One region of the Hydrotalea lipotrueae genome, then DNA from elsewhere that is predicted to be linked to it. Evidence: riboswitches for the same ligand, from Rfam matches in the RefSeq annotation. Region 1 holds a riboswitch; the other holds the start of a gene.
The links. A riboswitch is a leader RNA that binds a small molecule or an ion and turns the genes downstream of it on or off. The one in region 1 is predicted to bind thiamine pyrophosphate.
Positions count from the first base shown of each region.

Region 1 (4,219 bases):
GTTGCAAAACCTTTTCCGGCATTTTTATAAATGAGCGGATAAAGGGATGGATTATTTTTCTTTTCGTTTCAAATGAATGATTGTTTCAAGTGTATTTACAGAAAATTTGTAATTTTTAAAAAACCTACCCGGCACTATTGCAGCAAGCCTTTATTCGGGTAACATTTTTTAAAAAAAACTGCAATTTAATGTACAGTTAAACAAGGGTTAACGTTTAAAATTACAAACAAATTAGCAGTTGCTTTTCTCTTACATCATTCCATTTATTGGTAACCAATTTTTGGCAACCAAATATCTGCTGTAATCATACAATTGCTGAATTCTGTTATTTTTCCAGCTCAAGCTTTATAAAAAATAATACCACATAATACTACAGCGTAACAATCAATCTCAATTATCCTCCTTTGCAATCCGCTTTAGTTTAATTGCATAAAAATCTGAATTATGTTATACTAACCATGGCAAACCATTAGCATAAAGTAAACAAAACAATAGTTGTAAGGATTTGCTGAACATATACTCTGTTGTTTAACCGGGTAAGTACAGGGAAGGTATATTCTATCGCCCTTCCCTGCTTGTATTGCATACCCGATGTTTGCATTAAGCCTTAACCCCCTGCTTTTCCCCTAACATTAATATTTCGTTTACCTGCACTTCGGTAATGTATTTTTTATTACCCGCTTTGTCGTTATAAGAACGGGAAACCAATTTGCCTTCCAATGCCACCTCACTCCCTTTTTGTAAATATTTCTCGGCAATTTCGGCCACCTTACCCCAGGCAACAATATTGTGCCATTGCGTTTCAGCAATTTTTTCGCCTTTTGCATTGCGATAGGTTTCGCTGGTGGCTACACTAAAACGAGCCATTTTTTTGCCCCCATCTAAATTTTTAATTTCTGGAGCATTACCTAAGTTTCCGATTAACTGAACTTTGTTTTTTAAAGCGTACATAGTTTTACAATTTGTGCTGTATTGGTTTGAACAGCGATGATGAATTTTGTTTATTTCAATTAAAGCCGGCGACGTCATTCCCGCTTCAACAACACAAAATTGCAACGGTTCAAAAACAGGAGTCGGTTTTTAATTATTTCTAATCGTATATAAATGTGTTTAAACGTTTGCACACAGATAAATATTTACTATATTGTAGTTTAAAACCCTTTGCTGATGTCGTTATCCACTCCCATAAAAACCTGTTTGTGTTGTGGTAAGCCTGTGAAAGGCCGGGCCGACAAAAAATTTTGCGATGATGCCTGTCGTAATACTTACAACAACGAACTCAAAGCCAAAAGCCATTACAGCAGTTATGTGCGCAGCATTAATAACAGCCTGATTAAAAACAGGAAAATATTGGAAGAATTACTACCCCAAGCATTGGGTATGATAAAACTGCCGCAGGAAAAATTGGTACAAAAAGGATTTTCTTTCACATACCACACCCATACCTATACCAACAAAAAGGGCGATACCTATTTTTTCTGTTATGATTATGGCTATCTGCCATTAGAAAACAATTGGTATTTATTGGTAAAAAGAAAAGAGGCATAGTGGGGGCTACTCCTTTAATGGAGGTGGGTGGTTGTTGCCTCGATATAATAAAGAAAAGTGGACGCTACCTCTTTTTATACAATACACATTTGATCCGGTGTGCGGTTGGGCTAATTCCGAAGCATTGTTGGGTAAAGATACACTAAGCATACTTGTGTTCAGAAAAGGCTATGTAAATGAAAAGGGGCTTTTTGTAATTGTACAAGGAGCAGGAAGCCTCTGGTAGTAGGCGCTTATAAAACTATGCTATGCTATTGTTAACCAAGCAAAATAGCATTAGTTATTTTTTATAGAACTATCTAATACAATTGGGGTGTGATTCAAAAAAATAATTTTTGGAATAAGCTACTATAATTTATATGTAGTAAAAATTAATTTGCGATTTTTTAATCTGCAGTTTAAAATTTTAATTCTTTTTTATTGTTAGAATACACTACTTTTGAAATGCTTTAGGGGTGCCGAAATACGGCTGAGATGATACCCTTTACCTGATCAGGATAATGCCTGCGTAGGGAAAAGTAAATACTTCTTTTTTTGCTGCTTTTTTGTATTTCCTAAAGTTTATTGGTTCTTTTTTATTTCACCATTATTAATGGTATATGACTATTCATTTAAATGAGGCTCAGATAGAATTATCTGAAGGCCAAACTATTACAGCGCTACTAGATAAACTTGCAATTACTTCATACAATGGAATTGCAGTGGCAGTTAACAATACTGTTATTCAAAAAAAAGACTGGGACGAGTATCAATTACAACCAAATGATAAGCTTGTTTTGATTCGGGCTTCGCAGGGAGGATAATTTAATTATTTAATACTTTTATTCAACACAATTATAAATATGAATAAGGATAAAGAAACGAAAGCTGAAAGCGATCTGATTATAACAACTCCAATAAGTGGTTCAAAAAAAATTTATGTACCGGGTAAGTTGTTTAATATTCAAGTAGCTATGCGGGAAATTCAATTGGGCGATACAATTCATTCCTCATTGGGAAAGGAAGAAGTATTGTCTAATGCACCTGTAACAGTTTATGATACCAGCGGCCCTTATACCGATTCTGCAATAGAAATTGATATAAGAAAGGGATTACCCCGTATAAGAGAATCATGGATCACTGAACGCGGTGATGTAGAGTTATTAAACGATTTCTCATCGGAATATAGTAGACAGCGATTAAATAATCCGGATCTGAAAAGTCTGCAATTTCAACATATTCGAAAACCATATAAAGCAAAGGCATGCAGGAATGTAACCCAATTACATTATGCACGAAAAGGTATTATTACTCCAGAAATGGAATACATAGCAATTCGTGAAAACCAGCAAATAGAGGAAAGGCAAAATAATCCATTGCTTGATCAACAACATGCAGGTAATAGTTTTGGTGCAGGAATGCCAATAAAAAAAATAACGCCTGAATTTGTTAGAGATGAGGTGGCAGCTGGCAGAGCTATTATACCTGCCAATATTAACCATCCTGAAAGTGAACCGATGATAATAGGCCGTAATTTTTTAGTTAAAATAAATACCAATATTGGTAATTCTGCTGTTACTTCTTCTATTGAAGAGGAGGTAGATAAAGCAGTATGGAGTTGCCGCTGGGGAGGCGATACTTTAATGGATTTATCAACCGGAAAGAATATTCATGAAACCAGAGAATGGATCATAAGAAACAGTCCGGTACCTGTAGGAACAGTACCAATTTATCAGGCATTAGAGAAAGTAAATGGTAAAGCAGAAGATTTAACCTGGGAAATTTTTAAAGATACATTGATTGAACAGGCAGAACAAGGGGTAGATTATTTTACAATTCATGCCGGGGTATTACTGCGTTATATTCCACTCACATCCAAAAGGTTAACCGGAATTGTTTCAAGAGGTGGTAGTATTATGGCAAAATGGTGTTTAGCACACCATAAAGAAAGTTTTCTTTACACACATTTTGAAGAAATCTGTGCTATTATGAAAGCTTATGATGTAAGTTTTTCATTAGGAGATGGTTTGCGCCCCGGTTCTATTGCCGATGCAAATGATGCTGCACAATTTGCAGAATTAGAAACACTTGGCGAATTAACAAAAATTGCATGGAAACATGATGTACAAGTGATGATTGAAGGCCCCGGCCATGTACCAATGCACCTGATTAAAGAAAACATGGAAAAACAACTTAAAGAATGTAATGAAGCACCATTTTATACATTGGGCCCTTTAACAACTGATATTGCGCCGGGATATGATCATATTACTTCTGCAATTGGTGCTGCAATGATTGGATGGTATGGAACGGCCATGCTTTGCTATGTAACTCCAAAAGAACACCTTGGTTTACCAAACAAAAAAGATGTAAAAGATGGTGTAATTACATACAAAATTGCTGCACATGCGGCAGACCTGGCAAAGGGGCACCCCGGTGCACAATATCGTGACAATGCGTTAAGTAAAGCCAGATTTGAGTTTCGCTGGGAAGACCAATTTAATTTATCATTAGATCCCGATACTGCCCGTTCCTTTCATGATGAAACGCTGCCTGCTGATGGAGCTAAGATTGCACATTTCTGTTCTATGTGCGGTCCTCATTTCTGTTCCATGAAAATTACACAGGATATTAGAAATTTTAGCGAAGAACAGGAAAAGTTACAAATAAAAGGTATGGAAGAAAAATCAAA
Region 1 covers NZ_JAESDL010000013.1:24,942-29,160, forward strand. Annotated here, with positions in the region: gene JK139_RS08955 (single-stranded DNA-binding protein) at 601-951, opposite strand; gene JK139_RS08960 (hypothetical protein) at 1,168-1,548, shown strand; TPP riboswitch at 1,990-2,080, shown strand; gene thiS (sulfur carrier protein ThiS) at 2,148-2,351, shown strand; gene thiC (phosphomethylpyrimidine synthase ThiC) at 2,391-4,219, shown strand, end outside.

Region 2 (4,219 bases), on a different contig from region 1:
ACTTTTTTAGCATAAGGTTTTGATTCAAAGAAATGAATGGCATTTTGCAACACTTCTTTGCCCACCTTATCTTTTTTATTCAACACCACAATAACGGGCACTTTTAAATGCAGCGATTGAAACAGGGCATCGCAACTTTCCAAATCGTCGGTAACATCTGCTAATAAAATTGCCACATCCGTATCTTCCAATGCACTTTTCACTGCACCCATCATTTTTTCGTGCAATTTGTATTTGGCTTCAATGATGCCGGGTGTATCTGAAAATACAATTTGATATTCGCCGGGTTTGCTTAAAAACCCTTTGATACGATGGCGTGTGGTTTGCACTTTTGAAGAAACAATAGCCAACTTCTCGCCCAATAAGGCGTTGAGTAATGTGCTTTTACCTGCATTGGGTTTTCCAAAAATACCTACAAATCCCGCTTTCATGATGATAACTGTGTTTAAAAACTAAAAGCCTCACGAATTGAGGCTTTTAAAGTTTTAGTTGCGAGGGGGGGAATCGAACCTCCGACCTTCGGGTTATGAGCCCGACGAGCTACCGCTGCTCTACCTCGCGATTTAATAAGTTGCAAAATTAAGGTTAGTAAGGTGAACTGCCAAAACTAATTTAACATTAGTCTTCTTTTTTAATGGAAGATGCGCCGCTCGACTGAATATTTTGAATAACGGGGTTGCCTTTATATCGTATACTGCTGGCACCACTGGCTTCTAATCGGGTAAAAGTTTTTTCTACATTTACACGAACATTCGATGCGCCGGAAGCAGATACATCGCAGTTGGCTACGGTTAAATCATAACCTTTTATTACACTGGCGCCGCTAACATCTACATTTAAAGTTCCTACCTGTCCTTTCATTGTTGCATTAGATGCTCCGCTTAAGTTAATGGATAATTCAGCTACATTAAAACTGCCTTTTACATAACTGGCACCGGTTGCTTTTAATTTTAAAGCATTTCCTTTTAATTGATCAACAATATTCAACTGGCTGGCCCCTGAAAGCACAATTTTATTTAAATCAGTAACTGTTACATAAGCTTTAATTTTTTTATCGCTCCAATTCCATTTGTTCCAAAAACCACTTTCCGTATAAATGTGCAATACATCATTTTTTACTTCAGTGATAATTTTTGCTTTATCGCCCCCATCGGCACTAATGGCAACGGCATTGGTATTACCTTGTGAAAGGTACACCGTAACAGCACCGGAAACATCTAATCCGGAAAAATTGCCCACCTTCCGTACTTCGGCATTGGCATCATACACCAAATTTTTAACTTCCTGCCCTTTTACAAAAGAAAGCGACAGAAGGATTACCAGCATCAACATTATTTTTTTCATTGTTATTTGTTTAAAGAAATGAAACAAAAAAGTTAGTTTTTACATTGAAACGCAGCACTGCAAAAAAAGTTACACCCTTTTTAAATTTTTACGCATTAATTTTGCGGCAGATTTTCCCCGGGGTGCTGGATTGCCTTGATGGGTTAACACATCAACAACATCCGGCTGAGATAATACCCGTTGAACCTGAACAGGGTAATTCCTGCGAAGGGAAGGTGTACTGCTTATTTTAGTCAGCCTCTCCATTAGCACAGCTCCCTGTTCCCAAATTTTTTAACCATTTAATCAAAAAAAAATGAAATTCTTTTTGGGAACGCTGGCATTTTTGCTTTGTTACGTTAACAGCTTTAGCCAGATAAAAAAACATGCTTTTCTTTCGGGTGTAGTAGTAGATGCACAAACCAAAAAACCCGTTGCAGGCGCTGCTATTACAACGCAAAACAGAACCACCATTACCGGTGATGATGGCCATTTTATTTTCATGAACCTGATAACCGGCAATACTACCGTTGTTGTAAACAGCATTGGATTTGAAGTGTACAAGCGTACCATTCAAATACCTCAGGAAGGACAAAAGTTAGAAATTACTTTAACCAACATTCCATTATTCCTACAGCCTTTAGAAGTGAAGGCCATCCGCGCAGGCAGTAAAGCACCATTTGCAGTTACCAATATCAATGAACAGGAAATTGCCAAAACCAATCTGGGACAGGATATTCCATTCCTCCTCAACCAAACCCCTTCTGTGTTTGTAAACTCAGATGCCGGCAATGGCATTGGCTATACCGATATCCACATCAGAGGTACAGATGCTACGAGAATAAATGTTACCCTTAATGGTATTCCTTATAATGATGCAGAAAGCCAGGGTACTTATTGGGTGGATTTACCTGATTTTGCTTCATCGCTCAATAGCATTCAAATTCAGCGTGGCGTAGGTACTTCCTCCAACGGCACTGGTGCATTTGGCGCTACCATCAACCTTTCTACCAACGAATTTCATGAAAAGCCTTATGCTGAAGTCAATAATAGTTATGGCTCTTTCAACTCCTGGAAAAATACATTGAAAGTGGGTAGTGGTTTATTGAATGGACATTTTACCGTTGATGCCCGTTTGAGCAAAATCAGCAGCGATGGGTATATTGACCGTGCCAGCTCACTGCTGCAATCATTTGCGCTTTCTACCGCTTATATCAACAAAAAAACTTCCATTCGTTTTAATATTTTCTCCGGAAAAGAAAAAACTTATCAGGCCTGGTACGGCGTACCCGATACCCTGTTGGCAAAAGACAGAACCTACAATCCCGCCGGAACAGAAAAACCCGGAGCACCATACGCCAACGAAACCGACAATTACCAGCAAGACCACTATCAGCTATTTCTGAATCAGGAAATCAACAATCGTTGGAATTTTAATACAGCTTTATTCATGACTTATGGCCGGGGTTATTATGAAGAATACAAAGCCGCGCAAAATTTTAGTGATTATGGTTTATCGCCATTTATCGTGGGCAATACGGTACTTGATTCAACCGATTTAATTCGCCGCCGCTGGTTAAGCAACCATTTTTACGGGCAAATTGCCTCACTGCAATACAAAAACGCCAAAGATGAACTCACTATTGGTGGTGGATGGACGCGGTATGAAGGCAACCATTTCGGTAATGTAATATGGGCACAATATGGTGTAACAGAGCCCAACTATCAGTATTATTATTATCCTGCAGTAAAAACCGACATCAATGTGTATACCAAATGGCAACACAATTTTGCAAAGTACTGGTATAGTTTTGCCGATGTGCAATACCGTACCGTTACCCACAATATGCAGGGCTTTGAAGGCAATGGCAATTTAAATGTAAACCGTACTTTTCACTTTGTGAATCCGAAAGCAGGTATTACCTACAGCCACAATAGTTGGCAGGCCTATTTCAGTTATGCCTTGGGTAATAAAGAACCCAACAGAGATGATTTTCAGGCCAGTTTACAAAATCAGCCCGTAGCAGAAACCCTACACGATTTTGAGTTAGGCGTTGCCAGAAAAAATAGCCGTTTTAATTATAGCGCCAATCTGTATTATATGTTGTACAAAAACCAATTGGTGTTAACCGGTATTATTAACGATGTAGGTGCTTATACCCGCATTAATGTTCCGAACAGTTACAGAATGGGAATTGAATTACAAGGTGCATATGTATTTAATGAATGGCTAAATGCGCAAGCTAATTTTAGTTTTAGCAGAAATAAAATAAAAAGCTTTACCGAGTATATAGACAATTATGATACCGGCGGACAAAATGCCGTGCAACACAACAATACAGATATTTCTTTTTCGCCCGATATTATTGGTGGTGTTACCATCAATATTATTCCTGCAAAAAATGTTACCCTTAGTTTGTTAAGCAAATATGTAAGCAAACAGTATATGGATAATACCCAAACCGAAAACAGAAGTTTGCCCGGCTTTTTTACTGAAACCGTTCGCACCAGTTATAGTGTAAAGAATGTAGTATTTAAGGAATGGAATTTTATTCTGCAGGTGAATAATGTATTCAATAAATTATACCAGCCCAACGGTTATACCTATAGTTACATCAGCAACAATCAGTTGTACACCGATAATAATTATTTCCCCATGGCCGGCACCAATTTTATGATGGCTGTGAATATTTTTTTATAAAGATTGTACACAAATTCAACAAAGGAGGTTAGCCGGTTCATCAAGCTAACCTCTTTTTTATCGGCCAAATTTATCTTCCCATGCCAGCATACCACCGGCTAAATTGGTAACATCACTAAAACCTAATTGCTCTAATATCATGGCAGCCTGCATGCTTCTGTTGCCACTTCTGCAGTACACAATAATAGGTTCCTC
Region 2 covers NZ_JAESDL010000011.1:51,156-55,374, reverse strand. Annotated here, with positions in the region: gene era (GTPase Era) at 1-431, opposite strand, end outside; tRNA gene JK139_RS08230 (tRNA-Met) at 490-561, opposite strand; gene JK139_RS08225 (head GIN domain-containing protein) at 619-1,344, opposite strand; TPP riboswitch at 1,453-1,574, shown strand; gene JK139_RS08220 (TonB-dependent receptor) at 1,640-4,024, shown strand; gene JK139_RS08215 (rhodanese-like domain-containing protein) at 4,082-4,219, opposite strand, start outside.
Region 2: another riboswitch for thiamine pyrophosphate. It lies ahead of JK139_RS08220 (TonB-dependent receptor); the one in region 1 lies ahead of thiS (sulfur carrier protein ThiS).